DNA from 3 places in the Janthinobacterium glycogeni genome. Region 2 is predicted to be linked to each of the others. Evidence: predicted binding sites of a transcription regulator. Region 2 holds the regulator's gene; each other region holds the start of a gene.
What was found. The regulator FNR, encoded in region 2, switches genes on or off when oxygen is low (the NO sensors DNR and NnrR bind a similar motif). The targets are predictions, from matches to a motif close to TTGATNNNNATCAA.

Region 1 (10,505 bases), on a different contig from region 2:
CCGCGCGTCCGACGCCGCCAAGGCGGCGCTGGCCAACAGTCCCGCCTGGCTGGTGGCGTATGCGAGCCAGACGGGCAATGCCGAAGAACTGGCCACGCAAACGGCGCAGAGCCTGCAACTGGCCGGCATCCCCGTGCGCCTGTGCGCGCTGGCCGATGTCACGGCCATTGATCTGCAACAAGCCGAACGGGCCTTGTTCCTGGTCAGCACGTATGGCGAGGGCGATGCGCCCGACAATGCGGCCGCCTTCATGGGCCGCCTGATGACGGGCGAGCTGGCGCTGCCGCAATTGCATTACGCGGTGCTGGCCCTGGGCGACCGCAGTTATGGCCAGTTCTGCGGTTTTGGCCGCGCGCTCGATGCCTGGCTGGCGGCGCAGGGCGCTTCGCGCCTGTTCGAGCGCATCGAAGTCGACCGCAGCGCCAGCGCCGCCGTCGAGCACTGGTTCCAGCACCTGAGCCACCTGGCCGGCACCAGCGACGCGCCCGACTGGAGCGCGCCCGCGTTTGGCGACTGGCGATTGACGCACCGGCAGCTGCTCAATCCCGGCAGCGCCGGCGGCGCCATCTATCATGTGGAACTGGCGCCCGTGGCGGGCGCCTTGCCTGACTGGCAGTCGGGCGATCTGGTGCAGGTGACCGCGCCCGCCGACCCCTCGCAGCCGCGCGAATATTCGATCGCTTCGATTCCGCGCGATGGCGGCGTGCACTTGCTGGTACGCCAGCATGCGCATCCCGACGGCAGCCTGGGCCTGGCTTCCGGCTGGCTGACGGCGCAGGCGGCCGTCGGCGATCTGGTGCAGCTGCGCCTGCGCCAGCATAAACGCTTCCGCCTGGAAGACAATGCCCAGCGGCCTCTGATTTTGATCGGTAACGGCAGCGGCATCGCCGGCTTGCGCGGGCACCTGAAGAGCCGCGTGCTGGCGGGCCAGCGGCGCAACTGGCTGATCTTTGGCGAACGCAACCTGGCCCACGATTTTCATTATCGCGAAGAAATTGAACGCTGGCACGCCAGCGGCGACTTGCCGCGCCTGGACCTGGCGTTTTCGCGCGACCAGGCGGAGCGCACCTATGTGCAGGACCGCTTGCGCGGCAATGCCGATGAAGTCAGGCTGTGGCTGGAGCAGGGCGCGGCCATCTACATCTGCGGCAGCCTGGCCGGCATGGCGGGCGGCGTCGACCAGGCACTGCAGGAAATGCTGGGCCGGCCCGCGCTCGACGCGCTGGCGGCCGAAGGGCGCTACCGGCGCGACGTATATTAATGCTGCAGGGACTGCTTATGGCTGGACTGCGGCCGGCGGCGCCGTGTCCATTTCTTCGCTTACTTCCTGCAAGCCGCGCGCCAGGCTGGAGATGCTGGGGTTGTCGATGAAGACGCAGCGCTTGCCGGTGCGCTTGCAGTAATCCTTCACGCGCCAGTAGGCGCTGTGGCTGATGCAGCCCGTCTGGCAAATCACCAGATCGGCCGCCGCCAGGCTCGAGTCGAGCAGGTTGGCATTGTCTTCCAGGCCGCCGTCGTGGTGGGCGAACTGTGCACCGACCCGCTCGATCAGGGCGCGGTAGGTGGCGACATTGCCGCTGCGCCCGCCCACGCACAGGACGCTTTGATCGACGAGGCGGATCGGCATTTTCAGCTTGCCGCCGGTCGGCACTTCCAGCTTGGGCGCCGGTGGCGGCACGGCGGCGGCTGGGCGCGGCTGGGCCTGTTTCAATTCCGCGATTTGCTGGCGCAGTTCCTTTTCGCGCTCATCCATTTGCGCCAGGCGTTCGACCAGGCGCGTGCGCGATTCCAGCGCCGGGACGGCCGCCTGCAATTGCGCCAGTTCCGCGCGCAAGCCGTCGATCACGCTATCCTTGCCGATCGATTCGGCCCGCGTGCGCAGCAGCACGGCTTCCTGGCGTTCCAGTTCGCCCGTTTTTTCCGTCAGTGCGGCCTGGCTGCGCTGTTGCAGCTTGGCCAGTTCGTGGGTCAGGCGCGCGTTTTCTTCCTGCAAGGCTGTAAATTTGCCCATGTCGGCGCGCACGCAGGCGCCGGCCTGGTGCTGGATCATGTGCAAGTCGCGGCACATCTGCTCTTCCAGCTCGGCGTCGCAGCGCGGGTGCGTCAGGCCGGCCCAGAAGGCGCCCGACACGTCGCCGTTGGCGACGGCCGTGCGCCACAGTTGCGCTACCTGCTCCGTGGTCTTGGCGCCGCGAAAGCGCAGGATCACGGGAGCGTAGCGGCGTTCGAGTTCTTTTTGCAGCGCTTCGGACAGGCGGTTGCGCGCGCCGCATTCCGTCACGGCGCCCACGTGCACTTCGTAGTCGTCGGCCAGCACGCGCCCGCCCGTCATCTTGCCCACCAGTTTGCGCAGGTAGCCCAATGGCAAGCCCACGCCGACCAGCGGGCAATGGCAGGTATGCGACAGTTCCCACAGCCGGCGGCGGCGCGAAGCGAGCGCGGCCGTTTCCGTGTCGGCGTGGGCGCAATTGCTGATGACGGGCAGGGACTGGTCTTTGTCACACATGGCGATATCCTGTTGGGCGGTGGGGCAGTAGTGGAAGAGAGATTATTGCGGCAGCGGCGAGGCAGGACGCCTGGCGCTCAGCATGCGCGCCAGGCGCTCGAGCAAGGTGGTCTTCGGCGGCGCGGGGCGGTGCAGCGCCACCAGGGCGGCCCATTGCTGCGACAGTTGCTGGCAAGTTGCTTGCAGCACGGGGCCGAGGCCGGGCGAGCCGGCCAGCGCTTGCAGATGGCGTTCGATGACTGCGGCCAGTTTCTCGCAGGGACTGCCCGCATGGTAGTGCGACATCAGGTGCAGCACGGCCGACAGCAGCAATTCAGGCTGTTGGCCTTGCGGAGAAGGAAACATCGGGGAAGGTCGTTCGTTCGCCATCAAACACTCCTGTGCGGTGGTTTGGCTGGCTGCGCGCACGGGGCGCGACTGGCTGGCGAGTGTGGTGACTGGCTGCCGTGCTGCTTCAGGCAGTCAGGATCAGCTTGTTCAATTGGGTGACGCGCAGGCGATAGATCTTGCCGCTGTGCTCAATCTCCACTTCGCGGCCCTGCTGCAGCAGCGCTTCGCTGGTGATGCGGCGCGCCGGCTGGGCCATGCTGACGGGAGGACGGACGTGGGCGGTAGCGGCATCCTGGATCAAGGCTGGTTTTGAGCTTTGCATGTTGGGCTTTCTTTATCTCAGTTGAGAATGATTCGTATTTGCATTATTGTTGAATGTGGCCCGAAAAGCAAGGCTTATTTGTACGCAATCCGCGCTTTTTTGCGATGGGATGGCAACGTGGAGAATGGCGCTGCGCGAAGGCGGCCACTGGCGCGGCGTGGAAGGCGAGCGGCAGCAAAAAAGACCCGGCAAGGCGGTGCGCGCCTTGGTCGGGTCAAGCCTGTGCCAAGCTGGAAGAAATCGGGATGGCGTTAAATCGTGGCCAGCAATTGCGCCGAGGCGGTGGCGGCCGCGGTGGTGTCGGCCTTGAGCTTGGCGGCAGCCAGCTGCTTGGCGCGCGAGCGCGAGGGCGGCAGGCGGCGCAGGGTTTTCAGGGCGTCCGGGTCCTTGATGCCGATGGTGCGCTGGTCCACCGTGATCAGGCCGATTTCATTGAAGGCGGAGAGGGTGCGGCTCACCGTTTCCAGGGTCAGGCCCAGGTAGCTGCCGATTTCGTGGCGCGTCATGCGCAGGTTGAACAGCTTGCTCGAATAGCCCATCTGCGCGAAGCGGTCGGCCAGCGAGACGAGGAAGCGCGCCACGCGGGCTTCGGCGCTCAAGGCGCCCAGCATGCCGATCATCGCCTGTTCGCGCACGAGTTCGCGGCTCATCACGCCGTACATGACGTTTTCCAGTTCCAGGTGAACACGTCCCAGCGCCGTCAGCTTCTTGAATGGCAACAGGATCAGGTCGCAGTCGGACAGGGCCACCGCTTCCGAGGAGTAGTGGCGCGAGTGGATGCCGTCGACGCCCAGCATGTCGCCCTTCATGGGAAAGCTCAGTACCTGTTCATTGCCGAATTCGTCGATGAGCACGGTTTTCAGGAAGCCCGAATTGACGATGTACAGGGTGTCGAACGGCTGGCCGATGGTATGCACGCGCTGGCCCGTCTTGAATTGCACGTGCTGGAACAGCAGTTCGTCGGCGGCGATGGTGCAGGCGCTGGAGATATGCAGCAGATCGCACACCTCCTTCAGGTTCGACCATAGCCGCCCCTGGCGCTGGCGCCCTGCTTCCATCGGGGAAGAGGGAGCCAGCGATGGAGCGGCGGCGCGGGTTTCGGGCGTTTGCGTGGACAGCATGTTCATCTCCTGGTGACAGGTAGTTCAGAGTTGAATGACAGGGTGCGCAGGACGGCGGGCAGGGAAGGGGCGGCGCGCGTCCAGACAGGTAAAGCTCAATTCGCTGACGACTTGCTGTGTGATGAAATAACTTCCCAGCAACTTGATTACTGGTTTCAGTATGCCAACAACCATATGCAATTAATATCAGCAGTGGCTGAATATGGCAGTAGGAGCTGCGGTAGGTGAAGTAGGATTGTTCCTACGGTCGACGCGCGGGCGCGCGCCGCCGGGCTTACGTCTTGAAGGGGGAGAGCAGGCGGTGCGCCACGGCGTACTGCACCATTTCCGACAGCGAACTCATGCCCATTTTTTGCATGATGCGCGTCTTGTGGGTGCTCACCGTTTTCACGCTCAGGTGCAGGTTGTTGGCGATTTCCGTGATCGACTTGCCCGCCACCAGCAGGGAAAAGACTTCGAACTCGCGGTCCGATAGCTGTTTGTGCAGCAAGCTTTCATTCGGCATCATGATGTTGAGCACGAGCTGCTCGGCCACCTCGGCGCTGATGTAGGGGCGTCCCGACGCCACCTTGTGAATGGCGCCCACGAGCTGGGTGCCAGCGCTTTCCTTGGTCAGATAGCCTTGCGCGCCGGCGCGGATGGCGCGCACCGCATATTGTTCTTCCTCGTGCATGGTGAGGATCAGGATGGCCAGCTTTGGCGCCTCGCTGCGGATTTGCCGGATCAGGTCGACGCCGCTGCGGCCCGGCATTGACAGGTCGAGCTGCAGCAGGTCGAAGCCGCCCTGGCGCACCTGATTGAGTACTTCAAAGCCGTCGATGGCTTCGCCCACGATATCGATGTCCGGTGCGCCGTCAAGGATGCGCTTCAAGCCTTCTCGCATGATGGTGTGGTCGTCGGCAATCACAATACGTATCATAGGCGGGCAATCTGGATGCGTGAAATCTGCTCTGTCCGTCACCGGACATTCAAATGTTAAGAAACGAGAAACGTTGTCATTTTAACGGAAGCGGCTGCATTGTGCCTTTTTCTTCATATGCCGGCAACGACGGCCCGGTGGTCATGTGACCACTTATTCCGACGGGGGTTCCTTGATCAGCCTATGCACGAGCACGGGCAATTTCGAGTGCGACAGCACTTTGTTGGTCACGCTGCCCAACAGCAATTGCCCCCAGCCGCTGCGGCCATGCGAACCCATGAAAATCAGGTCGCAATGCTGCAATTGCGCCACTTCCACGATCTTCAGCGCCGGGCTGTCGGAAAAGGCCGTCAGGCCCGTCGCTTCCAGGCCACGCTTGGCGGCCGCGTCGAGGACCGGCTGCCAGTGGTCGGCGCCGGCCTTGCGCATGGCGATGCGGTACTCCTCCTCGCTGGGATAGCTTGGGGGAATGATTTCGATGTACACCGGGTACTGGTATTCGGGCGCCACGTACAAGGCAAGGATGTCGGCGTGCATCTGTTCGGCAAAGGCAACACCGGCGCAGGCCGTCAGGTTGGAGACGGTGGAACCGTCCGTGGCGATCAGAATTTTCTTATACATGGCAGGTCCTTTGGCGGTGACTGAGCGCGCGCAACGCCTCTTATTGTAGACGCGGCGGCAGCATTGTATTCATGCAAAGACTTGATAATTATCAATACAACTGCATCTTCAGTATAGACAACATTGGCAGAAAGATCGTGTTTAGCTGCAACGATGTCCATGTGGCGCTGTTGCGCAGACGCCCGGAAGCAGGATTTCTTCTGCTGTGCGTGGTCTTGCACGCACGCCAATGGTAGTATTTCAAAATACAACAGCAGGAACACATATTTCCTTGTGGAAAAGCTCTTGTGGGCCAGCTTTGCACCAGGAAGCGCGTTTTGAGATTTACCAACAGGGCGGCGCCCTGCTACACTCGCAACATCGCAGCGGTATTGCCTCAAATCATCTTAATCGAGAAATTGTGGGTATCAGTCTGTAAAACGCACAGTTCAGGCGGAATTTTGACAAATTATGGAGAAGCAGGGATATGACCAACGCCGCTGATGATTTCGACGCATTATTTGATGAAGTATCTGCGCAAAGTGCGGCCACGGCTCAGCCCGCGCCTGCCGCCGCGCCCGCTCCGGCCGTGATTGCGGATGATGACTTCGACGCGCTGTTCGACTCGGTGTCGGCCAGCGCCGCCGTGCCGGCAGCCGCCGAGCCGGAAGCGCCGCCTGTGGCCAGCGCCGAGGCGTCTGGCGACGCGGCCGATCCCGTCGACCAGTCCGACAAGCCGATGTTCGAGCGTCTGGGCGGCATCGTGCGCCTGCTGCACGATTCGCTGCGCGAACTCGGTTACGACAAGGCGCTGACGGAAGCGTCGTCGCAGATCGTCGACGCCCAGGACCGCCTGGAATACGTCGCCACCCTGACCGAACAGGCCGCCAACAAGGTCTTGAACACGCTCGACGAAGGCATGCCGGCGCAAGATGTGCTGTCGAAGAAGGCCAAGGACATGGATGGCCGCTGGACGGCGCTGTTCGACGGCAAGCTGAGCCTGGAAGAATTCAAGGCCCTGGCCGGCGACTCGCGCCAGTTCGCGCAAGCCGTTGCCGAAGCGACGGAAGCGGAAAAAGCGCGCTTGCTGGAAATCATGATGGCGCAGGACTTCCAGGACATCACGGGCCAGCTGATCAAAAAAGTGGTCAACATCACCAAGACCGTGGAAAACGAACTGGCCCAGCTGCTGCGCGACAACGCGCCGGCCGAGGTGCGCGAGAAACTGGCGCAAAAGCCGGTGCCGCTGATGCAGGGCCCGTCCGTGCCGTCGGTGGCGCTGGACCAGGATAATGTAGACGACCTTCTTGCGGATTTGGGATTCTAATGGACGATATGCTCAAGGATTTCGTCGTTGAGGCGATGGATCTTGCGGTTAATGTTGAAGAGCACTTGTTGCGCCTCGAGCGCGATCCTGACAACAAGGAAACACTGAATGCTGTGTTTCGTTCCTTCCACACGATCAAGGGCGGCGCCGGCTTCATGGGCTTGCCCGCGCTGGTGGCGGCCTGCCATCTGACGGAAAACCTGTTCGACGCCTTGCGCACGGGCGCCGCGCCGGTCACCCCCATCGCCATCGAGGCGGCGCTGCAAGCGTCCGGTTTCGTGGCCGATCAACTGACGGAACTGGCCAACGGGGCCGCGCCGGAAAGCTTGCCGGCCATGCCGGAAGAGCTGGAACACATCCTGACGAACGCCATCGAAGGCAAGGGCATGGATGCGCCTGCGCCCGCCGCCGTGGTGGCGGAAGCGGCTGCGCCCGTTGCCGAGGTTGCCGAAGTCGTTGCCGTGGCGCCTGTCGCCGCCGTTGCCACCGCCAGCGCCGATGGCCTGGACTGGGAAGGCATGTACAACGCCGTCGTGCCGGCCGCTAGCCGGATCGCTGCCGCACCGGCGTCCGTCGCCGCTGCGCCTGCCGCCGTGGCCGCCGCGCCTGCTGCTGCCGCTGCTGCCGCCAAGCCAGCCGCCAAGGCCTGGGATGGCGCCGAACGACGCGAAGAGCGTCCGGAAGTGCGCCATGCCGCGCCCGTCAAGGAAGACAGCATCCGCGTCGACGCCGTCAAGCTCGACGCGCTGCTGGAAGTGGCGGGCGAATCCGTGCAGGCCGCCAACCAGGCTGCCGTGCTGCTCGAGCGCTTGTTGCAATTCAAATTCGAAGGCCAGGCCGCCACCTTGATGGCGACCCTGGCGGAAACCCTGGAGCGCGCCTCGCGCTACTCGACGGAACTGCAGCGGGCCACCCTGGCCACGCGCATGCAGCCTGTCGGCCGCCTGTTCCAGAAATTCCCGCGCCTGGTGCGCGAGCTGGCGAAAGACCTGGGCAAGGATGTCGAGCTGACCATCGAAGGCGCGGAGACGGAAGTCGACCGCGTCGTCGTGGACAGCCTGTACGATCCGCTCGTGCACATGCTGCGCAACTCGCTCGACCATGGCGTCGAATCGCCGGAAGCGCGCCTGGCCGCCGGCAAGCCCGCCAAATCGTATATTTCGCTCAAAGCATGGCAGGAAGCGAACAGCGTCATGATCGTGCTGCAGGATGACGGCAAGGGCATGGATCCGGTCTTCTTGCGCAGCAAGGCCCAGCAAAAGGGCCTGATCAGCGAAAACGCGCAATTGAGCAACGACGAATGCTTCCAGCTGGTGTTCCTGCCGGGCTTCTCGACCAAGGAAGTGGCGTCCAGCGTCTCCGGACGCGGCGTGGGCATGGACGTGGTGAAAACGGCCGTGGAGAAAAACCGCGGCGCCATCCACATCGAGTCGACGCTGGGCAAGGGCACGAAGTTCGCCATCCGCCTGCCGATCGAACTGTCGATCGTGCCGACCATGCTCGTGTCGACCTCGGGCGCCGCGCTGGCGCTGCCGATGGCGGTGGTGCAGCGCGTTGTCGAATTGCCGGAAACCTTCATGGAAGTGGGCGGCGCGCCCGTGCTGAAAGACCAGGGCCGTCCATTGCCCGTGCGGTCGCTGGCCGGCGCCCTGGGCTATGAATCGTGCAGCGAACGCGTCGGCATCGTCGTCGCCGCGCCGCAGCCGTACATCCTGGCGGTGGAAGCCGTCGATGGCACGGCGGATCTCGTGATCAAGCCGATGACGGCCATCACCGTGGAAGGCATTACCGGTACCGCGCGCTCGGCCGAAGGCGAGCTGGTGCTGGTGGTGGGCCTGTCCTTCCTGATGGATGGCTGCCGCGGCAGCGTGCGCCTGGCCGCATAGTTTTTCCGCGCCACCATATCAAGCCCGCGGCAGCGTTACTGCCGCGGGTTTTTTTTCGCCTGGGCGCCGTCGGGGCGCAGCGTGCCGCCTTCCAGCCAGCGCTGCACGCGCACGATCTCCGCGGCGCGCTCCGCCTCGTCCTTCGGTGGCGGCAGATAGATGTCGGGCATGATGCCGTCGAGATCGACCTGCAGATCTGGCAAGCGGGCCGAGCGCGAGGTGGCGTAGGCCAGCTGGCGCAGTCCCGAGGGCAGGGGGTGCATGCGCAGATTCGAATAATCGAGCGCGCCGCCGCTGTTGCGTCCGATCAGCTTGACGTGAAAGCTTTGTCGCGCTTCCAGCAGAAACTGTTCGCAGGAACTGCCGCAATCGCGGTCGACCAGCACCGCCACCCTGGACGGCTGTACTGCCTGGCCAGACACACTCGCATAGCTGACAGGCCCGTTGCTGCCTTGCGCCACGAACTGGCCGGGCTGCACGCTGCGCATGCGGGTGACGGCCTGTGCCATGTATGTCGTGCAGGTGGCGTCGCCGGGAGCGTACAGTGCGCAGATGTTTTGCTGGCTGGCGATATTGGCCGGCGTGGACAGCCATTCACCGCCGATATTGACGCTCTCGCCTGACGCTAGCCATGGCAGCAAGGGCGCATACGTGCTGTCGCTGCCGCCGTTGTTGCGCCGCACATCGATAATCCAGTTTCGACGGCTGGCCAGTTCGTCGCGCTTGCTTTCCAGTAAATCAGTGAGGAGCCCGGCGTACCCCGGAAAAAAACTGGGTAAGGTCAGCAGCGCCGTGTGCGGCGACAGCAGCTGCAGCGATGGCGCCCTGTCATCGATGGTGGCCGCTGGCGCGGCGGTTGAGGATGATGCTGCAGTTGCTGTCTCATGTTTCAGCGCGCCGGTCGGCATGATCTGCAGGTGGCCTTTGCGCCACTGGCTCAGGTAACCGGACAGTACCGTATTGCAGGCAGCCTCATCGTTCGCCCTGGCCGCCGCGGTGCTGGCGCTGGCCAATGCCTGATCGAAATACGCTTGGCCTTTTTGTGCCAGATGCTGGCGCGCGCCAGTATCGTTTTCCAGCAAAAAGGCGGGAAGGACGCGCAAGTCCTGCAGGCAGGTCTCGCCCGGTGTGGCCGCCTGCGTATGGCTGACTGTCAACGTAGCCAGGAGTGTGGCGGCAAAAAAACACAGTCTCATCAATGCAATCTTTCCTGAAATTGTTGTCGAAATACAATACACGAAAGATTAAAGAAAAAGTATCGATTTCTGGCCGCGCCGTGGCTCGTTCGGCGGCCTGCCGGCAGATGAGGCCACCATGTCGCCGATATGCTGATATCGGCAATTTCTAGCTCATATCCAACAGGGTTGCCAAACTTTGTATCGTCAATCCCACGCTTTTTCCTGTTTTGGTTCTGTGCCGTGCAATATATGGCATAATCCTTGTGGATCACCGTATGACCTGGTTCACTTGATCACTTACTACAGGCTGTGGCAA
Region 2 (10,505 bases):
CGACGTGGTGCCCGAGTCGAACATGCCGGCCTACCCATGGCTGGCGAAGACCAAGCTGGTGCCTGACGACATCATGCCGAAGATGCGCGCCCTGAAACGCCTGGGCCAGCCGTACAGCGACGAAGAGATCGCCGCCGGCCCCGCGCAGCTGCAGGACAAGACGGAAGAAGACGCCCTGGTCGCCTATCTGCAAGGCCTCGGTACATTAATCAAAACAAGGAATTAGCATGGCAATCGAAAACCTGTTTGACAGCGCCAGCAGCGTCATGACGGTGGTTTCCTTTACGACGTTCGTGGGCATCCTGTGGTGGACGTTCAGCCGCAGCAACAGCGACTTCGACGCGGCGGCACGCCTGCCGTTCGCCGACGACGCACTGGACTATCCGGCCGAGGCCGAGATGAACCTGGCGAAGGAGCATAACCATGGCTGACTTTACCAATGGCTTCTGGAATATCTACATCGTCGTGCTGTCCCTGCTGGGCATCATCGGCTGCGGCGTGCTGCTGTACTCGCAGTCGAAAGTGAAAGTGGCCGCCGGCGCCCCCGCCGACGGCACCACGGGCCACGTGTGGGACGAGGACTTGAAGGAACTCAACACGCCAATGCCGCGCTGGTGGATGTGGCTGTTCTACATCACCATCGTCTTCGCGCTGGCCTACCTGTTCCTGTATCCGGGCCTGGGCACCTACGCCGGCAGCCTGGGCTGGAAATCGACGGGCCAGTACGAGGAAGAGCTGAAGAAGGCGGAAGCCGACTACGGCCCCCTGTTCAACAAGTACCTGAGCCAGGATATCAAGACGGTAGCTGCCGATCCGCAGGCGCAAGCCATCGGCCAGCGCCTGTTCCTGACCTACTGCGCGCAATGCCACGGTTCGGATGCGCGCGGCAACAAGGGCTTCCCCAACCTGACCGACAAGGACTGGCTGTATGGCGGCGATCCCGACATCATCAAGACCACCATCATGCACGGCCGCAATGGGCAGATGCCGCCGATGGGCGCCGCGCTGGGTTCCGAAAAGGATGTCGAGAACGTGGCCCATTACGTGCTGAGCCTGTCCGGTTCCACGTCGGACCCCGTCAAGTCCGTGCTGGGCAAGGCCAAGTTCGGCGCCTGCATGGCCTGTCACGGCGCCGACGCGAAGGGCAACCAGATGCTCGGTGCGCCTAACCTGACGGACAAGATCTGGCTGTACGGCGGCAGCGCTGATACCATCATGGAAACCGTGCGCAAGGGTCGCAACAACACCATGCCGGCCTTCAGCGACTTCCTCGGCGAATCCAAGGTACACGTGCTGTCGGCGTATGTCTGGAGCCTGTCGAATCCCCAGACGCCCGTGAAATGATGTAATGGAACCTCAAGTCATCAAGATGTATGCGGCCCGCGAGCAAATCTACCCTCGCGAGGCCAAAGGACGCTACGCTACCTGGCGATGGGTATGCGTATGGCTTACCCAGCTCGCGTTCTACGGCTTGCCGTGGTTGACCTGGAATGGCAGGCAAGCCCTGCTGTTCGATTTGACCACGCGCAAGTTCTACATTTTCGGCGTCGTGCTGTGGCCCCAGGATTTCATCTATCTGGCGGCCCTGCTGATCATCTGTGCGTATTTGTTGTTCCTCGTCACGGCCATTGCCGGGCGGGTGTGGTGCGGGTTCTCTTGCCCGCAAACGGTATACACGGAAATCTTCCTGTGGGTCGAACGCCGCATCGAGGGCACGCGCAGCGCGCGCATGGCCCTCGACAAGCAGGGCCCCTCCGTGCGCAAGGCGTTCAAGAAGACGGCCAAGCACCTGGTATGGGGCGCCATCGCCCTGTGGACGGGCTTTACCTTTGTCGGCTACTTCACGCCGATCAAGGAACTGGCGCGCGAGGTGACCACCCTCAATTTCGGTCCCTGGGAATGGTTCTGGGTCTTGTTCTACAGCCTGGCAACCTACGGCAACGCGGGCTGGCTGCGCGAGCAGGTGTGCAAATACATGTGCCCCTACGCGCGCTTCCAGAGCGCCATGTTCGACCAGGACACCCTGATCATCACCTACGATGCCAAGCGCGGCGAACCACGCGGCGCCATGAGCAAGAAGGCCGGCAACAACGACAAGCTGGGCGACTGCATCGATTGCACCTTGTGCGTACAGGTGTGTCCGACCGGTATCGATATCCGCAACGGCCTGCAGTATGAATGCATCGGCTGCGCCGCCTGCGTCGATGCCTGCAACAGCGTGATGGACAAGGTCGAGCGGCCACGGGGGCTGATACGCTACAGCACCGACCATGCGATGGAAAACAACTTCAATTCGAAGCAGATCCGCCAGCGCGCCATGCGCCCGCGCGTGCTGATCTACACGTCCATCCTGGCCCTGATCATCATCGCCGTGTGTACTTCGCTGGCGCTGCGCACGCCGCTGAAAATGGACGTGATCCGCGACCGCGGTTCGATGGGACGCGAAGTGGAAGACGGCATGATCGAAAACGTCTATCGTCTGCAGATCATGAACACCTCCGAGCAAAGCCAGCATTTCAAAATCAGCGCTTCCGGCTTGCCGGGCCTGACCTTGCTGACGCGCGAAGAAGTGACCTTGCAGCCGACGGAAACGCTGGGCTGGCCGATCCGCCTGCGCGTGCCGCACGGCGTCGGCGAAAAGGGCTCGAACAAGATTGCGATCGAATTGCACTCGCTGGACGACCCGTCGCTGCATGTGCGTGAAAGCGCGGTCTTCATCGTGCCACGTTAACAAGGAAAGGCGGACGGGGACCGGCTGCCCTCGCCGCCACGAAGTTGCAGGAAGGTCAGTCCCCGCATGGGGACTGGCCGTTTACACAGGAGAAATACCATGTCCGACAGTCTGAAACTGCAACCTCCCGTTGCACCGTGGTACAAGCATCGCTGGCCATGGCTGCTGATGATCGGTCCCGGCCTGTCCGTGGTCGTCGGCAGCTTCATGGGCTATATCGCGTTTACGCAGCCCGACGCGCTGGTGGTGGGCGACTATTACAAGCAGGGCAAGGCGATCAACCAGGATTTGAAGCGCGACACGATCGCCAGCGACCTGGCCATGGATACGACCCTGTCATATGACGTCGCTGCAGCGCGCCTCAGCGGTTCCGTGCACAGCTTCGGCAAGGCGTACCAGAAGCCTTTGCTGCTGCACCTGGCGCATGCGACCCTGCCGGAAAAGGATATCAAGCTGCTGGTGCAGCCCGATGCGGCCGGCAATTTTTCCGTGGCGCTGCCGATGCTCGAGCGCAGCCGCTGGCAGGTGCTGGTGGAAAACGACAAACGCGAGTGGCGCCTGTCGGGCATCTGGACCTGGCCGCTGCAACGCAGCATCGCGCTGCATGCCGATGAGGAACTATAACGTACAGTGCCGGGAAAACCGTAGCGAGCGGCAGTGATTTGTGGCTGAGAAGCACAGCTGTGCTATGCACGGGGGCGCCGAGCCAGCGAGCATCGCAGGCCGCAAAGCGCGACGCGCAGTAGGTTTTGACGGTGCTGTTATTTGCAGACGTCCGTGCCGGCCGTAATAGCCTTCAACTTGGCCGGCTGCAGGATCTCGATCTCGCGGTTGGAGACGCGCAGCCAGCCTTCCTTCTTGAATTTCGACAATAAACGGCTGACGCTTTCGATGGTCAGGCCCAGGTAGTTGCCGATTTCCTCGCGCGACATGCGCAGTTGAAATTTGCTGGCCGAATAGCCGCGCGCTTCATAGCGCGACGCCAGGTTGACGATAAAGGCGGCAAAACGCTGCGTCGCCTGCATGTTGCCCAGCAACAGCATGACACTTTGCTCGCGTGTGATTTCCTGGCTCATCATGCGATGGAAATGGCGCAGCAGGGTCGGCATATTGCCCAGCAATTGTTCCAGGCTGGAAAACGGGATTTCACACACTTCGCTGTCTTCCAGCGCCACCGCATTACAGTGGTGGCGGTCGGCGCTGATGGCGTCCATGCCCAGCAGTTCGCCGGCCATCTGGAAACCCGTCACCTGCTCTTCGCCGCCAGGATTGATCTGGTAGGTCTTGAAGTGCCCCAGGCGGATCGCATACAGATTCTGGAACGAGTCGCCGATGCGGAACAGCGAAGCGCCGCGCACGATCTTGCGCCGGCGGCCGATGATCTGGTCGAGCCTGTCCATGTCGCCCACATCGAGGCCCATCGGCAGGCACAATTGATGCATGCTGCAGGTCGAGCATCGCGCACGCAACGCTTCCACGGTCACTGTGGGCAAGGTCGGAGTAAGGAGCGCTTCAGTCATGTCGGTACCTTTTAGAAAATGCAATAAGAAGTTTACTGCATACAGGGTTGCCGTGTGCCAATTTCACCGCAATTTCGGCGAATAAACCACGTCCAGCCTTTAATTATATGGCAACATCGTCAAAAGCCCATGCGGAGAGGGCAATTTGCGTGGCGGCGCTTGCTAAGCTGGGGTATTGATAGGAAAATTCCTGACAGCATTATCTGCCGCCTGTGCCGCCCGGTACTGAAAAGGAAATCATGAAGCCTCTCGGCATCAAAGCAAAAGTCGCGCTGGCCACCAGCCTGACCTCGATCGCCATGATCGCGCTGGTCACCATGATCCAGGTGCAGCACATGCGCGCCGACTTCACCCGGGTACTGCTGAGTCAGCAGTCGTCGCTGATCACCCGCACCGCCGCCGAACTCGACGACAAGCTGGCCATGCTGCTGCAGATCGTCACCCTGACGGCCCGGCAGCAGCCGCCGGAACTGATCGCCCAGCCCGCCCAATTGCGCGACTACTATTCGCGCCGCTCGATGCTGGTGCTGTTCGACGACGTGCTGGTGCTCGACGCGCACGGCGCCGTCGTGGCCGACATGCCGGAAGTGGCGGGGCGCGCCGGCATCAACGTCGCCGAGCGCGAGTATTTCCAGACCGTGCTGCGCACGCGCCAGCCCATGATCACCGAGCCGATGCTGGGCAAATCGAGCGGCATGCCCATCGTGCAGATGGCCGCGCCCGTGCTGGCCGCCGATGGCCAGGTGGCCGGCGTGGTGATCGGCGTGCTGCGCCTGTACAAGGACAACCTGCTGGGACGCCTGCGCTCGGAAAAGATCGGCAAGAGCGGCTATTATTTCATCCTCACGCGCGGCGCCGTGCCGCGCTACGTGCTGCATCCCGATACCAGCCGCTTGCTGCAGCCGCGCCAGCCGAACGCCAACCTGACGACCACGCAGCTGCTGAAGATGGATGGCGAAGGCAGCATGGTCAGCACCAACAGCCGCGGCATCACGGCCGTCAACAGCTTCAAGCGCCTGAAATCGGTGAACTGGCTGCTGGCCGCCTCGCTGCCCCTCGACGACGCCTTCGAACCGTTCGACGGCGTGCTGTACCGTCTGGTGCTGTGGAGCATACTCGCCTCGCTGCTGGCCGCAGCCGTGCTGGGCTGGGTCACCGTGCGCCTGCTCTCGCCGCTGGTGCGCCTGCGCGACACCCTGCAGGCGCTGCGCACCAGCGGCAGCCGCTTCACGCCCGTACCGGTGCTGCAGCGCGACGAAATCGGCGAACTGACGGAAGCGTTCAACGGCCTGATGGGCGAACGCGACCGCCTGCAGCAGGAACTCGAAGCGCGCGCGGCGGAGCTGGAGCAGGAGCGCGACCGGGCCGAGGCGGCCAACCGCGCGAAGAGCGATTTCGTGGCCAACATGAGCCATGAAATCCGCACGCCCCTCAATGCCGTGCTGGGCATGGTGTATTTGCTGGGCAATACCAAGCTCGACACGGAACAGCGCAAATATCTGACCATGGTGCGCGTGGCGGGCCAGTCGCTGCTGGGCATCCTCAACGACGTGCTCGATTATTCGAAGATCGAGGCACGCCGCATGGAATTGTCGCCCGTCGAATTCGACCTCGACGAGGTCATGAACACGCTGGCCACGACGATGACCATGAATGCGGGCGAAAAGGAACTGGAACTGGCCATCGCCGTCGAGCCCGACGTGCCGCGCCGCCTCGTGGGCGACGCCCAGCGGCTGCAGCAAATTCTCGTCAACCTGGCCGGCAACGCCATCAAGTTCACCGAGAGCGGCGAAGTGGTGGTGGCCGTCAGCCTGGCCGAGAAAGACAACCGCCGCGCCTGGCTGCGCTTCGAAGTGCGCGACACGGGCATCGGCATGACGGAGTTGCAGCAACAGCAGTTGTTTGCCGCGTTTTCACAGGGCGACCAGAGCATCACGCGGCGCTTCGGCGGCACGGGCCTGGGCCTGGCCATCAGCAAACAGCTGATCCACATGATGGGCGGCGACATCGCCGTCGCCAGCAGCGAAGGCAAGGGCAGCCGCTTCTGGTTCAGCGTGCCCTTCGACATGCTGGCGCAGCCGGCCGAAACGCGGCGCACGCCCGCCCTGGGCCAGCTGCGCCTGCTGGTGGCCGACGACAACCGCACCACGCGCGAACTGATCGTCAAGCTGATCGAGGCGTGGGGCTGGCTGGCCGACGAAGTGGACTCCGGCTTTGCCGCCATCGAACTGTACCGCGAGCGCCTGGCGCAGCAGCAGCCCTACGACGTGGTGCTGGCCGACTGGCACATGCCCGTCATGGACGGCCTGGCCACGGCCAAGGCCATCCGCCAGGCGGCCAGCGGCCAGCGCCAGCCCATCGTGGTAATGGTCAACGCCTTCGCCCGCAACCACCTGGAAGAAATTTCCAGCGCGGCCGAGGCCGACGTCGTGCTGATGAAGCCGATCACGGGCTCGAGCCTGTTCGATGCCCTGCACCAGGCGCTGATTACCAAAAACGACGGCGGCGAGCAGCACATGCTGCAGCGGCCGCTGGGCACGGAACTGGCCGGCGTGCATTTCCTGCTGGTGGAAGACAATCATTTGAACCAGGCCGTGGCGCGCGGCATCCTCGAACACATGGGCGCCACGCTGGACGTGGTGGGTGACGGCTTGCAAGCGGTGGAACGGCTGCGCACGGAAGCGCTGCGCTACGATATCGTGCTGATGGACATGCAGATGCCCGTCATGGACGGTTTCAGCGCCACCCACATCATCCGCACGGAACTACGCTTGAGCCTGCCTGTGATCGCCATGACGGCCGGCGTGCTGGCGTCCGAGCGCGAGCGCTGCATGACGGCCGGCATCAGCGATTTCATCGCCAAGCCCGTGGTGGTGGAAGAGATGATGGAAGTCATCCTGCGCCACCTGCCCAGGCGCCCGCCGGTGCAGACGGCCGGACCGGTGCCCGTCGCCGATGAAGAAATTTTTTCCATGGCGCCGCTGATGCGCGTGATGGGGCGCGATGCGAAAGGGCGCGGCGTGCTGCGGCGCATGGTCGAAGACGCGCTGAACAAGGGCATGACGCCCATGCGCGACGCCGAAACGGCCTTGCAGGCAGGCCGCCACAGCGACGTGGCGCGCATCCTGCACAGCGTGCGCGGCTCCGTCGGCACCCTGGGCACGAAACGCCTGATCCGCACCGCGTTCGCCACCGAGGAAGCCATCGATGCGGGCCGTCTGGACGAAGTGCCGGCACTGCTGGCGCAGACGGCGCAGGAACTGGAACAGGCGCTGGCGGCGGCGGCCGATTGGTTGTCGCGGTTGAAGGATTAGGCCTGCAACGTAAAGCTGGGGTCAGACCCGCCGGGTCTGACCCCGGAACTTTGCTCAGCGTCGCCGTTTACGCCGGCACGCCCAGGATCACGCTGGACGCCTTGAAAATCGCCGTCACATTGCTGCCAGGCTCAATGCCCAGCTCGGTGCAGCTCTGGTTCGTGATGATGGCGGCGATGGTGCCGCCGCGCGGCAGGTCCAGCACCACTTCCGTGTTGACGGCGCCCGTCTGCACGCGCGTCACAAGCCCGGCCAGCTGGTTGCGTGCGGAAAAGCGCGCCCCTGCGCTGTCCGCCACGAGGATGATGGACGAGGCCTTGATCAGCGCAAACGCTTCCGCGCCCGGCACCAGGCCCAGGCTGGCGCTGCTGCCCTGCGTGACGATGGCCACGATGTGCTGGCCGCCCGGCAATTCCAGCGTGACTTCATCGTTGACGGCGCCCTGTTTCAGTTCGGCCACCTTGCCCAGGAATTGATTGCGCGCCGTGGTTTTCATGGCCATTCTCCGTATGAGTAAAAGATCGTCGGCGATGCCTTCGGCCTGGCTGCCCAACTGGCGCAGATAGCGCGCATGCTCGCGCTCGATGATGCGGAAATTGTCGACCAGCTGGCGTCCCCGTGGCGTCAGCCGCGTGCCGCCGCCGCCCTTGCCGCCCGTCAGGCGCTCGACCAGCGGTTCGCCGGCCAGGTTGTTCATCGCGTCGATGGCGTCCCAGGCCGCCTTGTAGCTCATCTTCACAAGCTTGGCCGCCTGCGTGATGGAGCCGCATTCGGCGATGGCGCCCAGCAATTCCACCCGGCCGGCACCGCCCAGGTGCTCGCCGCCCACCGTCATCCATACCGAGCCTTGCAGGCCGATTTCCGCTGCCGCTGATTTATCCAATGCGTTCACCCAATGCCATGTGTTCTTCCCTGTTATCGATCTGTCCGTCACGCAAGTACAGCACATGCTCGCCCAGGATGCGCGCATCTTCCGGATCGTGTGTGATCAGGATCATGGGCACGTCCAGGCGCTGCTGCCACTGGCTCAGTTCCAGCCGCATTTTGACACGCAGGGCCGGATCGAGAGCGGCAAACGGCTCGTCGAGCAGCAGCGCAGCCGGTTCGGCCACGAGCGCCCTCGCCAGCGCCACCCGCTGGCGCTGGCCTCCGGACAACTCGTCGGGATACTGGTGCGCCAGTTCCTGCAAGTGGAAGGCGTCGAGCCAATGCTCGATCTTCTGCAATTTTTCGCGCGCGCGCGGGTTGAACCAGCCGCGGCTCAGGCCAAAGCCCACGTTCTGGCGCACCGTCAGGTGCGGGAACAGCGCGTAATCCTGGAACAGGTAGGCGACATTGCGCTGCTGCGGCGGCAGGTTGATGCCGGCGGCCGCATCGAACAGAGTGCGGCCGTTCAAGCGGATATGGCCAGAGTCAGGCGTGAAGAGTCCGGCGATGGCTTTGAGGGTCATGCTCTTGCCGGCGCCGGACGGGCCATACATGGCGATGCGCTGGCTGCCGGAGGTGCATTGCACCTGCAGGTCGAAACGGCGTTTGCCGGAGCGCAAGGTGGCGCGGATGTCGAGGTCGAGTTGCATGGGCGTCATCATAGGCTCATTTGTGCGCGATGCGCCCGGGCGCCAGGCGGCCCGCCGACAACAGCACCACGATGCAGACGAGGGAGGTGATCAGCACCAGCGTGTTGGCGACGTCGTCCTGGCCCGCCTGCACGGCTTCATACACGGCCACCGACAGGGTCTGCGTCTTGCCGGGAATGCTGCCGGCCACCATCAGGGTGGCGCCGAACTCGCCCAGCGCGCGCACGAATCCCAGCAGCACGCCGGCCAGGATGCCACGCCACGCCAGCGGTAACGTGACGCGGAAAAAGATGGCCAGCTCCGGGATGCCCAGCACGCGGGCCGCCTGCTCCAGCTGGCCGTCGACGGCCTCGAAGGCGGCGCGCGCCGGCTTGAAGACGAGGGGAAAGGCGACCACGGTGGACGCGATCACGGCGCCCTGCCACGTAAAGATGAGGTTGATGCCGAAGTTGTCCTGCAGCCAGATGCCCAGGGTGCCGCGCCGGCCCAGCAGCACCAGCAGGTAATAGCCGAGCACGGTGGGCGGCATCACCATCGGCAGGGTCAGGAGGGCGTCGAGCAGCTCGCGCCCGGGAAAACGCGTGCGCGCCAGCAGATAGCCCGTGCCGATGCCGAGCAACAAATTGAGCGCCGTGGCCCATGCCGCCACTTTCAGCGACAGGGCCAGCGCGGTCCAGGCGATATCCATGTGCAGTCGTTTTACTTTATGGCTTTTTAAACCCGTACTTGGCCAGGATGGCTTGCGCCGGCGCCGTCTGCAGGTAGCTGACGAAGCGCTTCGCTTCGGCCGCATTGCCGCTGTCCTTGATGGTGGCGATCGGATACAGCACGGGCGCGTCCAATGGCACGTCCAGCACCACGTTGACCTTGTCTTTCATGATGGCCGCGTCGGTGGCGTAGACAAAACCCGCGTCGACTTCGCCGCGCGCCACGTAGTCGAGCGACTGGCGCACGTTCTGCGTGCCGATGGCTTTGGGTTGCACGGCTTCCCACAATTTCGCCTTCTTCAGCGCGCCTTCGGAGTAACGGCCGACGGGCACGCTGGCCGGGTTGGCGATGGCCACGCGGGTCACGCCCTTGTGCGTCAGGTCGCTCAGGCTCTTGATGCCCAGCTTGCTATCGTGCGGCACGATCAGCACCAGGCTGTTGCCGACAAAGTCCATGCGGTCGGCCGGCAAGACGAGGCCCTGCTTTTGCGCCGCATCCATGGTTTCCTGGTCGGCCGAGGCAAACACGTCCACGGGCGCGCCCTTGACGATCTGCTGCAGCAGCACGCCCGAGGCGGCAAAGTTCAGGGACACCTTGCTGCCCGGATACTGCGCCTCGTAGCTTTGCGCCGCATCCTTGAACGCGTTCGTCAGGC
Region 3 (10,505 bases), on a different contig from region 2:
ACATGCAGACTCAGACGAAGGCCACAATCAGCGGCCCCAGCAGGGTCAGGAAAACGTTGGCCAAGGCATACGTGATGGCAAACGGCACGGTGGGAATCGAGTTTTGCGCCGCGTTCAGCACTTCGCCGAACGCGGGATTGGCGCTGCGCGAGCCGGACAAGGCGCCCGCAAACACGGCCACGTTGTCATAGCGCAAGATGTAACGGCCGATCAGCATGGTCAAAATCATCGGCAGGATGGTCACCACCACGCCCACGCCAAACAGTGTCAGGCCGTGTTCGCGCACGGTTTGCACGGCTTGCAGGCCGGACGTAAGGCCGACGACGGCAACGAAGCCGGCCAGACCCAGATCCTTGAGGATTTGCACGGCGCCGCTGGGCATGTAGCCGAACGTCTGGCGCTTGGCACGGAACCAGCCGAATACGAGGCCCGACAGCAGCACGCCGCCGCCGCTGCCCAGTGTCAGCGGAATCGAACCGATGCGCGCCACCAGCAAGCCCACCAGCAGGCCGACGACGAGGCCGGCGCCCATGTAGACGAAGTCCGTCTTGGCGCTCGGCACGATCATGTAACCGACTTCGGCCGCCACGCGCTTGACGTCCTGCTCGGCGCCATAGATGGTCACCACATCGCCCGTCTGCACGACGGTTTCCGGCTGCATGGGCAGTAACTTGCCCATGCGGCTCAGCTGCACGACAAAGATGCCGTGACGCACGCCCGGCGCCGTCGCGCTGCGGATTTCGCCCACGGTTTTATTGTGGTAAGCCTTGTTGGTCAGCACCATGTCGCGGCGCTGCATTACCAGTTCCATGCCTTCGACGGCAAGCAATTCCTTGCCCAGCTGGGAAGACACGCTGAGCATGGCTTCGCGGCGGCCCACCAGCAGGACGATATCATCGGCCGCCAGCACCAGGTCCGGGCTGACGTCGATGATCTGGCCATTGCGTTTCACGCGCTCGATGGTGATGGCCGTGTTCGGATGAGCGCTTTCGATTTCCTCGACGGAGCGCCCGGCGCCAGGGCCCACGTCGTAGATGCGGCCGATCAGGTCGGGCGCGGCCGGCGTCTGCCCAGGTCCCAGCACCTGCACGCCCGCCTGCAGCGCCGTTTCCGCCTTGATCGCATCTTCGCGGATGGTGCGTCCCATGAGTTTAGGCAAGATGTTGACGCAGACGATGATGGCGCCAAACGAGCCGAACACATAGGTGACGGCATAGCCGACGGCCACGTTGCCCTGCAGGCGCGCCACCTCGTCGGCCGCCAGGCCCAGCTTGGTGATCGCATCGCCGGCCGTGCCGATGATGGCCGACTGCGTCAAGCCGCCCGCCGCCACGCCGGCCGCCAGGCCCTTGTCCAGGCCAAAGACCTTGGCCATGATGACCACCGTCAGCAGCGCCGTCACGGCCAGCACGACGGCCAGGATGATTTCGCGCACGGACTGGCGCCCCAGCGAATTGAAGAATTGCGGTCCGCTTTCATAGCCGACCGCGTAAATGAACAGGGCGAACAATACCGACTTGACGCCGGGATCGATGGCCACGCCTACCTGGCTGACGAGGACCGCCACCAGCAGTGAACCGGCGACCCCGCCCAGCTGGAACGAGCCGAACTTGATCTTGCCGATGTAGTAGCCCACTGCCAGGGAGAGAAACAAGGCAATTTCGGGCGACTTCTTGAATAACTCATGCAACCATTCCATGCGGACCGCCTTTCGTGTTGAAGGAATTCTTTACTGCCTGTGCTCTTGCAAGCTGCTCATGCGTGGACCGAGCCGGCCAGGGCCACGATGAGCGGCCCCAGCAAGGGCAGCACCACGTTCGAGATCGCATACGTGATCGTGTAGCCCAGCAAGGGCGTGGAATTGCCGGCCGCGTTCTGCACGGCCGACAAGGCTGGCGTGCTGCACTGCTGGCCGGCGATGGCGCCCAGCAGCACGGGCGCGTCCAGCTTGAGGAAAAAGTGACCCACCAGCAACGACAGCGAGGCGGGGATGACGGCGATCAGGACGCCCATCAGCGGCAGCGACAAGCCGTACTGGCGCACCAGCTCGATCGCTTGCGGTCCCGACGCCAGGCCCACGCAGGCGATGAAGGTGGCCAGGCCGATATCCTTCATCATGTCGAGCGCACTAGGGTGGATGCCCGGCATGCCCGGCTTTCTCGCCTGGTACCAGCCGAACACGAGTCCCGTCAGCAAGGCGCCGCCGCCCGTGCCCAGCGAAAACGGTATGCCGCCCAGCTTGGCGGTAAAGCCGCCGATATACACGCCGAGCACGATGCCGATGCTGGCGTAGACGATATTGCTGCGGTCGCCCGTGGGCACGCGCTTGCCGATGGCCGACAGCGCCGTGTTCAGTTCGCGGCCTTCCGTCGTGCCGTATAGGCGCAGCACGTCATCGCGCTGCAGGGCCAGGTCGGGCAGCGGCGGCATGCTGTGCTCGCCCCGGATGACGGCCGCCACATGCACGCCGGTGGGCAAGGCCAGCTGGCGCAAGGGCTGGCCCACGAGCGCGGCTTGCTGCAGCACCACTTCGACGGCGGAGACGGCCATGTTCAAGCCCGTCGTATCGGCAAATTCCTCGCCCAGGATGGCTTCGGCCGCCACCAGCGCGGGACGGTGGCCGATCACCAGCACTTCGTCGTTATTGCGCAGGCGCAGTGCCGGTTCCAAAGGCAAGACCTTGCCATGCCGGCGCACGCGCGTGATGCTGGCGCGGCCCGCAAAAATATGCTGCAAGGCATCGAGGCGGCGTCCCGCGCCCCGGCTGATGCGGTAAGCGCGGCCGACCATTTCCGGCGTCGCCTGCAAATCGTCGGCGCCCGCCTGCGCGCCGCCCATTTTTTCCCATAACTTGTCCGCTTCCTCGCGCAGGTTGACGCGCAACAACAGCGGAAAAATCTGGCTGGTGGCGATGACGATGGCGATCAGGCCGAAGATGTACGTGATGGAATACGCGGTGACCACATTGGCTTGCAGCTCGGCGATGCGGGCCGCCGGCAGCGCCAGCTTCGAGATCGCATCCGTGGCCGTGCCGACGACGGCCGATTCCGTCGCCGCGCCCGCCATCATGCCGGCCGCCGTGCCCTGGTCCAGGCCCAGGAACCGCGTGGCCAGCAGCACCAGCGCGAGCACCACCACCACTTCGATCAGGCACAGCAGCCCGAGGCGCAAGCCCTTGGCATTGAGGTTGGCAAAGAACTGGGGACCGCCCGCGTAGCCGAGGGCAAAGATGAACAACATGAAGAAAACGTTCTTGACGCTGGCGTCCAGGGTAATGCCCAGCTGGCCGATCAGCAGCGCGGCGATCAGGGTGCCGCACACGCCGCCGAGCTGGATGGGGCCGAAGCGTATCTGCCCTACCGCGTAGCCCAGCGCCAGTGCCAGGAACAAGGCCAGTTCCGGCACCTGGTGCAATACCGACGTGATCGACTCGAGCATGGGCAAACCTTCGAAAAGATAACGGATGGTTACAAGGGAACACAGCGTTCAGCGGCTGGCGGCAGCTTGCTGTTGAACGGACGCATGGTTGCCACGCGACAGCCATCATGGCGGCTTTCGCTGGGAAAGTGTTGCAAGATGGAATTATGTTCGGCGAAAATTTTATAAGTGTCAACAGGTGTTCTGTTGAACTCGTCTTGCGTTTCGTCAAACATCCTGCGCACGATTGGAGCGGTGGTTTGACACTGGTCAATAAAACTATTAGTAATGTTTTGGACGATACCAAAGTGTCTTGCGGGCCAACGGCGTCTCCTCCGGCAAGTCGGGATTGGCCAGTTCCAGCACGTGCCGACGGGACAGGTTCAGGCCCTGCGCAAGACGGCCGAAATGGCGTTGGAACAGCTGCGCAAAACTGCCATCGGCCAGCATGGTTTCCAGTCCTGTTTCAATGTGGCGCGCCAGTTCCGGCCGGTGCTTGCCGACAAAAAAGTACAGCGCGGCCGGGTAGCGGATGACCAGATGGGCGTCGAGCGCCAGCGGCAATTGCGCGTGACTGGCCAGCTCGCTTTGGGCCTCGATCACGGAGCGGGGAAAGTAGTCGATGCGCCCCGCCGCCAGTTGCTGGAACAGGCCTTCGTAGGTGCTCGAGGTATCGAGACGCAAGCCGTTCGCCTGCAGGATGGCGCAGTCGGGCCAGTCGCGCATCTGGCCGGCAGACAGCCGCGCCAGGGCGGCGATGCTGCGCACGCCGCGCAGCAGCTGCGGCCGGCGGGCATGGATCAGGGCCACGCGCCAGCCGATCAGGCCGCGGTCGATGGGTATGCGCACCGGCAGCAATTGCGTTTCGCGCGCCTGGCTCGTCATGGCCCAGACGACATCGACGCTGCCCGACGCCATGGCGATTTCCTGCATGGCACGCGTCTGCACCATGCGCAGTTCGGAGCGGCGCAAGGCATATGCCTGGCCCGACCGGGCCAGCGCCATTTGCAGCAAGGCCGTCACATAACCTTGCTGCGGATCATCGAGCGCCTGGTGGCGCGGATACACGAGCGGCAGCGGCGTGCCGGCGGCAGCGCCCAACGGCCACAGACCGGCAAGCATGAGCAGGGGGCGGCGCTGCATGGCCCCTCCTTTCCAGCGCTTTCATCAGCGTTCTTATCAGAATGACAGTATCGCGCAGCAGGGCACGCTTGTCGACTGGATTATGGAAACTGTGTACAAAACAACAGCAATTCAGGCGGGAGTGGAGGGGTGCGAATTAATCCAGATCAATAAAACCGTAAATAGAAAATAAATCTTGCGTGCTGCTCTGGACGGCATGCGCGCCCCTCGCCTACGCTGTTTTTTTATCTGAAAAACAAGAGGACCACATGCAGACAGCGCGCTTGAATATTATTGGAATGGATCACGAAGGCTGCGCCGACAGATTGACGGGCGCACTTGAGGCCGTCACGGGCGTGGCCACCGTCTGCGTCTCGCTGGCGCGCCACGGCGCCACGGTGCAATTTGACGAACGCCTGGCCACGCAGGAACGCTTGCTGGCCGCCGTCAATGACGCCGGCTTCATGGGCGAGGCGACCGATGAAGAACAGCTGGCCTCGTGCAGCGGCGCCTGCGGCCACTGCCGCCACTGAGCGCCGCCCCCTCCCCTTTTCCGCTCAGCCTCCCCGCGCGCCCCGGTCGCGCAAATGCGCCAGCACGCGGCGCGGTCCCAGCGCCTGCAAGTCGAACGGCGGCAATTCGATGGCGTCGAGCGTATTCTTGAACAGCAAGCCCAGCTCCGTATCGCCTTCCAGGCTCAAACGGCGGCTGAAGAACAGGGTATCCGGATCTTCCTGGCGCCGCGCCAGCAGCATCAAGTCATGCACGCTGGCGGCAATGCACAGGTCCGGCACGTCGACATAGCGTTCGGCCACGAAAACCGTGCCCTGCCACTCGAAATCGAAAGCGATACCCGCGTCCAGCAAGCGCAGGCGCAGGCTGCGCCCCTCCAGGCTGCAACGCACGTCGTCGGGCAATTGCGGCGCCAGCAGGCGGTTCAAGCCTTGCACGAACAGCCAGGAGGCGGGATACGGCGGCAGCTTGGACAGCAATTCGGCCAGCGGTTCGGGCAGCCGGTACGACACGGCGGGTTTACTCATGGGTGGCTTGGCCGGGACGGGCAATCGTTCCATTTGATCTTGCATGGTGCTTCCTTTCGATGCGTTCAATGGGCGGCGTGCTGTTCCATGCCGGGCTGGCCGTGCCAATAACCGTCGCAGGCGCCGGCCGGCTGGCATGCCGCCAGCTGGGCCTGGGCGCCGATGCCGCTGACCTGCCCCCGGCGGGCGCGGTCGAAGATGGCGATCACCTGTTCCGTATGCATGGCCTGCGGACTGATGCGCGCCACCGACACGCCCATGTCGCGCATGGCGTCGAGTTCGCGCACCAGGTTGTAGACGAGCGCCGACTGCGTCTGCGTGCCATTCAGGACGAGGAAGGGCACTTCGTCGCGCGTGCGCAGCAGCAGGCCGTCCGGCTCTTCCAGGCAGCTGTAGCCGCAGTCGTCCTTCGGCAGGTTGCGGTTGCGCGCCGTGAAGCAGCGCGCGGAAAACGCCAGCGGCATGCGGCCGTAGGCAAACACTTCCGTCTCCAGCCCTTCCGGTTTCTGGCGCTGCATCTCGGCCAGCGCCGTCTGCCCCATTTCCAGCGGCATCACCCAGCGCCGCGCGCCGAGGCGCGCCAGCAGCTGCAGGCTGGGGCCATTGAACAGGTTCAAATGGGGACCGGCGACGAAGGATGCGCCCTTTTCCATGCAATGCACGGCGCCCATGTCGTTGGCCTCGACGCCGTAGCGGCCATTGCCCGTGATGCGGCGCAGGGTGGCCAGTTCGGCGCCCGCCTCGATCAGCGCCTGCGTCGACAGCACCACTTCCTTGCCGGCGGCGGCCAGCATGTCGGCAATATCGAGCCAGTCGGCCAGGCGCAGCTCATGCCGGCGCGAGCAGACGGTTTCGCCCAGGTACACGATATCGACGGCGGTGCCGGCGATCTGCTGGTAAAACTCGAAGACGGTGGCGCGCGGCCAGTAGTACAGCAAGGGGCCCAATGAAAGCTTCAGCATGTTCATCCTTTATTTCCAAGATCTGTGGTACGCACCCAGTGTGTGCTGCTGGCCTTCGGCCAGCTTGTCCATGGCCGCCATCCAGCCCGGCTTGACGGCGTAGCGCGTATTGCCTTCGCGGCAGGCGTCGATCGCTTCGCGCCACACGCGCGTCACCTGCGCGACATAGGCAGGACTGCGCTGGCGCCCTTCGATCTTCACGGCGCGCACGCCCATGGCGATCAGCTGCGGCAGCAGCGCCAGCGTGTTCAGGCTGGCCGGCTCCTCGATGGCGTAATACTCTTCGTCGTTGACTTCGAAGCGCCCCTTGCACAGGGTCGGATAGCTGGCGTTTTCGCCCGGTGCGTAGCGGTCGATCAGCACGCCGTTCAGGCGCGATTCGAGACCGTTCGGCGTTTCCAGCCAGCGCACGGATTTCGCCGGCGAGCACACGCCGTGCGTGTTCGGCGCCTCGCCCGTCGCATACGACGACAGCGCGCAGCGTCCTTCGACCATCACGCACAGGCTGCCGAAGCCGAAGACCTCGATCTCGACGTCCGTCTTGGCGATCAATTGCTCGACCTGCGCCATCGACAGCACGCGCGGCAGCACGGCGCGGGCGATGCCGAAGTGTTCTTGGTAAAAATTGATCGCTTCATAGTTGGTGGCCGAGCCTTGCACGGACAGGTGCAGGCGCAGTTGCGGGTGATGCTCGCTCGCATACGCCATCAGGCCCGGATCGGCCACGATCATGGCGTCGATGCCGGCTTGCGCGGCGCGGTCGATGGCGCTGCGCCACACGGCCCAGTTGTGCGGCTGCGGATATGTATTCAGCGCCAGCAGCACCTTGCGTCCATATTGGTGGGCGTAGCGGACGCCCTCGGCGATGGCCTTCTCGTCGAAATTGAGGCCGGCGAAATTGCGCGCATTCGTGGCGTCGCGAAAGCCCAGGTACACGGTGTCGGCGCCATTGTCGATGGCCGCTTTCAAGGCGGGCAGGCTGCCGGCGGGGCAGACCAGTTCCAGCGGTCCGGCCACGCGGGTGGCGGTGGTTGATTCAAGCATCATGATGTTCACAGTCCTGTATCGGCTCAGGGTGCAGACTATAGCCCCGCCCATACGGCCCAGTCCTTGACGCAGGTGAAGGAATGCGTGCATGGCTGGCGCGCGTTCAACTTGCTTGACCTGGCTGTAAAATGCCTCCCTTTTCTCCCTCTTCGATTGACCGCCATGACCCGCAAACCGCTGCTGATTTTCCTGCTCACCCTGTTCCTCACCGCGCTGCAGGTGCAGTGGGCCGGTCCGGCCGATGGCTATGACGCAGGGACCATCTCCGTGCTGTCGCCGGAAGTGCTGGGCGCGTATCCGGGCGTGCTGCTGCTGTTCCTGCTGGCCGTGTTTGCGCGCCGCAAGATGCCGCTGCTGCGTCAGGCCGCCATCTGCACGGGCCTGCTGGCCGTCTACTGGCTGCTGGCGAACTACGTCACCTTCGACGCGCGCGTCGCCAGCTGGAGTACCTTCTCGCCGCTGGAAATCTGGGCGCACGTGCTGCCCGCCTCCGTCGCCAGCGTCGCCGCCTGCGGCGCCGCGTTCTTTTGCGCGAGCTGGCTGATCCTGCGCGAAACGCGCTGGAACAAAGGCGGCTGAGGTGTATTTTTCACCTGCATCAAGGATTCGTCACGCAACTGCACGCGCCCTTTGACGCCACTATATTTAGTGATTAATCTCCATAAAAACACCGCATGTTGTGTTTATTGGAGGTTTCATGACGACAAATGCAGTTTCCCCCACACGCGGCCAGGTCGATGTCGCCGCGTCCATCAATGAATACCTGGACCGGCGCGACTGGCGTGTCAACGCCAACGCCAACCAGGGTTACTCGCTGGGCGGCCTGATACTCAATGTGTCGGGCAAGGTCATCGCCAACTACTGGCTGGACCAGGTGTATCCGCCGGAAGTGGGCGCGGCGCACCGCGAGGCGGCGCTGCACATCCACGATCTCGACATGCTGGCCGGCTATTGCGCCGGCTGGTCGCTGCGCACCCTGCTGCATGAAGGCTTGAACGGCGTGCCGGGCAAGATCGAATCGGGCCCGCCGAAACACATGTCGAGCGCCATCGGCCAGATCGTCAATTTTCTCGGCACCCTGCAAAACGAATGGGCCGGCGCGCAGGCGTTCAGTTCCTTCGACACCTACATGGCGCCCTACATCCGCAAGGACGGCCTGCGCTACGAAGACGTGCGCCAGTACATGCAGGAGCTGATCTTCAACCTCAACGTGCCGTCGCGCTGGGGCACGCAGACGCCGTTCACCAACCTCACCTTCGACTGGGTCTGTCCGGACGATCTGCGCGAGCAGATTCCCGTCATCGCCGGCCAGGAAATGGACTTCAGCTATGGCGAGCTGCAGGCGGAAATGGACATGATCAACCGCGCCTACATCGAGATCATGATGGCGGGCGACGCCAAGGGCCGCGTCTTCACCTTCCCCATCCCCACCTATAACATCACCGAGGATTTCGACTGGCATAGCGAAAACGCGGAACGCCTGTTCGAAATGACGGCACGCTACGGCCTGCCCTACTTCCAGAATTTCATCAATTCGGAACTCAAGCCGAACATGATCCGCTCCATGTGCTGCCGATTGCAGCTGGACTTGCGCGAATTGCTGAAAAGGGGCAATGGCCTGTTCGGGTCCGCCGAGCAGACGGGCTCCCTGGGCGTGGTGACGATCAACTGCGCGCGCCTGGGCCATTTGTGGCGCGGCGACGAGCCAGCCTTGATGGCCGACCTGGACCGCCTGCTGGAACTGGGCAAGACCAGCCTGGAAATCAAGCGCCGCACCATCGAGGAACTGATGCAGCAAGGCCTGTTCCCGTACACGAAGCGCTACCTGGGCACCCTGCGCAACCACTTTTCCACCCTGGGCGTGAACGGCATCAACGAGATGATCCGCAATTTCAGCGGCGACGCCTGGGACATCACGACGCCCGAAGGCCACGCGCTGGCCGTGCGCCTGCTCGACCACGTGCGCGCCCGCATGGTGGCCTTCCAGGAAGAGACGGGCCATATGTACAACCTGGAAGCGACGCCGGCCGAAGGCACGACATACCGCTTCGCCCGCGAAGACCGCAAGCGCTATCCCGCCATCCTGCAGGCCGGCACCGTCGACAATCCGTATTACACGAACTCGTCGCAACTGCCCGTCGGCCACACGGACGACCCGTTCGAAGCGCTGGAATTGCAGGACGCGCTGCAGCGCAAGTACACGGGCGGCACGGTGCTGCATTTGTACATGACGGAAGCGCTGTCGGATGCGAACGCCTGCCGCGAGCTGGTAAAACGCGCCCTGAGCCGCTTCTCGCTGCCCTACATCACGGTCACGCCCACCTTTTCCATCTGCCCGCGCCACGGCTACCTGGCCGGCAAACATGAATTCTGTCCCACCTGCGACGCGGAACTGATCGCCCGCAAGCAGGCCCACATTGCTCCATCACTTGAGGAAACGCCATGAATGCACGTCCCGACTTCACTCCCGCCATCACCCTGCTCGACACCGAACGCCAGCGCTGCGAAATCTGGACGCGCGTGATGGGCTACCACCGCCCCGTCGCCTCGTTCAACATCGGCAAGCAGGGCGAATTCCACGAGCGCCAGTATTTTACGGAAGCGAGCGCCCGGGTTGGCCAGCCCGCCTGCCATGGCTGAGTTGAAAGTGGGCGGCCTGACGCCCTTTTCCGCCACCGACTATCCCGGCAAGCTGGCGGCGGTGGTGTTCGTGCAGGGCTGCCCCTGGCGTTGCGGCTATTGCCACAATCCGCACCTGCAGGCGCGCACGCCGGACGGCGCCATGCCGTGGCAGGACGTCCTGACCTGGCTGCGCCGCCGCGTGGGCCTGGTCGACGCCGTCGTCTTCAGCGGCGGCGAGGCGTGCATGGACCCGGCGCTGGCGCGGGCCATGCAGGACGTCAGGGAACTGGGTTTC

Region 1: a site for FNR is predicted at 5,901-5,914, ahead of ACQ4W4_RS03430 (universal stress protein). Genes of this name have one in related genera too.
Region 3: a site for FNR is predicted at 7,652-7,665, ahead of ubiU (ubiquinone anaerobic biosynthesis protein UbiU). Genes of this name have one in related genera too.

Annotation. Positions count from the first base shown of each region.
Region 1 is NZ_JBNYXP010000001.1:737,374-747,878, reverse strand. It holds gene ACQ4W4_RS03460 (sulfite reductase subunit alpha) at 1-1,261, shown strand, start outside; gene ACQ4W4_RS03455 (DUF2325 domain-containing protein) at 1,277-2,506, opposite strand; gene ACQ4W4_RS03450 (hypothetical protein) at 2,549-2,875, opposite strand; gene hemP (hemin uptake protein HemP) at 2,961-3,158, opposite strand; gene ACQ4W4_RS03440 (Crp/Fnr family transcriptional regulator) at 3,410-4,216, opposite strand; gene ACQ4W4_RS03435 (response regulator transcription factor) at 4,554-5,198, opposite strand; gene ACQ4W4_RS03430 (universal stress protein) at 5,352-5,819, opposite strand; gene ACQ4W4_RS03425 (protein phosphatase CheZ) at 6,286-7,125, shown strand; gene ACQ4W4_RS03420 (chemotaxis protein CheA) at 7,125-9,011, shown strand; gene ACQ4W4_RS03415 (S41 family peptidase) at 9,047-10,168, opposite strand.
Region 2 is NZ_JBNYXP010000006.1:371,659-382,163, reverse strand. It holds gene ccoO (cytochrome-c oxidase, cbb3-type subunit II) at 1-226, shown strand, start outside; gene ACQ4W4_RS16845 (cbb3-type cytochrome oxidase subunit 3) at 228-431, shown strand; gene ccoP (cytochrome-c oxidase, cbb3-type subunit III) at 424-1,344, shown strand; gene ccoG (cytochrome c oxidase accessory protein CcoG) at 1,349-2,731, shown strand; gene ACQ4W4_RS16830 (FixH family protein) at 2,831-3,355, shown strand; gene fnr (fumarate/nitrate reduction transcriptional regulator Fnr) at 3,493-4,251, opposite strand; gene ACQ4W4_RS16820 (response regulator) at 4,491-7,565, shown strand; gene ACQ4W4_RS16815 (TOBE domain-containing protein) at 7,633-8,400, opposite strand; gene ACQ4W4_RS16810 (sulfate/molybdate ABC transporter ATP-binding protein) at 8,441-9,142, opposite strand; gene modB (molybdate ABC transporter permease subunit) at 9,159-9,830, opposite strand; gene modA (molybdate ABC transporter substrate-binding protein) at 9,847-10,505, opposite strand, start outside.
Region 3 is NZ_JBNYXP010000004.1:457,121-467,625, reverse strand. It holds gene aspT (aspartate-alanine antiporter) at 11-1,699, opposite strand; gene aspT (aspartate-alanine antiporter) at 1,756-3,438, opposite strand; gene ACQ4W4_RS13020 (substrate-binding periplasmic protein) at 3,700-4,560, opposite strand; gene ACQ4W4_RS13015 (heavy-metal-associated domain-containing protein) at 4,809-5,072, shown strand; gene ubiT (ubiquinone anaerobic biosynthesis accessory factor UbiT) at 5,097-5,624, opposite strand; gene ubiV (ubiquinone anaerobic biosynthesis protein UbiV) at 5,645-6,541, opposite strand; gene ubiU (ubiquinone anaerobic biosynthesis protein UbiU) at 6,551-7,588, opposite strand; gene ACQ4W4_RS12995 (hypothetical protein) at 7,751-8,167, shown strand; gene ACQ4W4_RS12990 (ribonucleoside triphosphate reductase) at 8,286-10,034, shown strand; gene nrdD (anaerobic ribonucleoside-triphosphate reductase) at 10,031-10,228, shown strand; gene ACQ4W4_RS12980 (anaerobic ribonucleoside-triphosphate reductase activating protein) at 10,221-10,505, shown strand, end outside.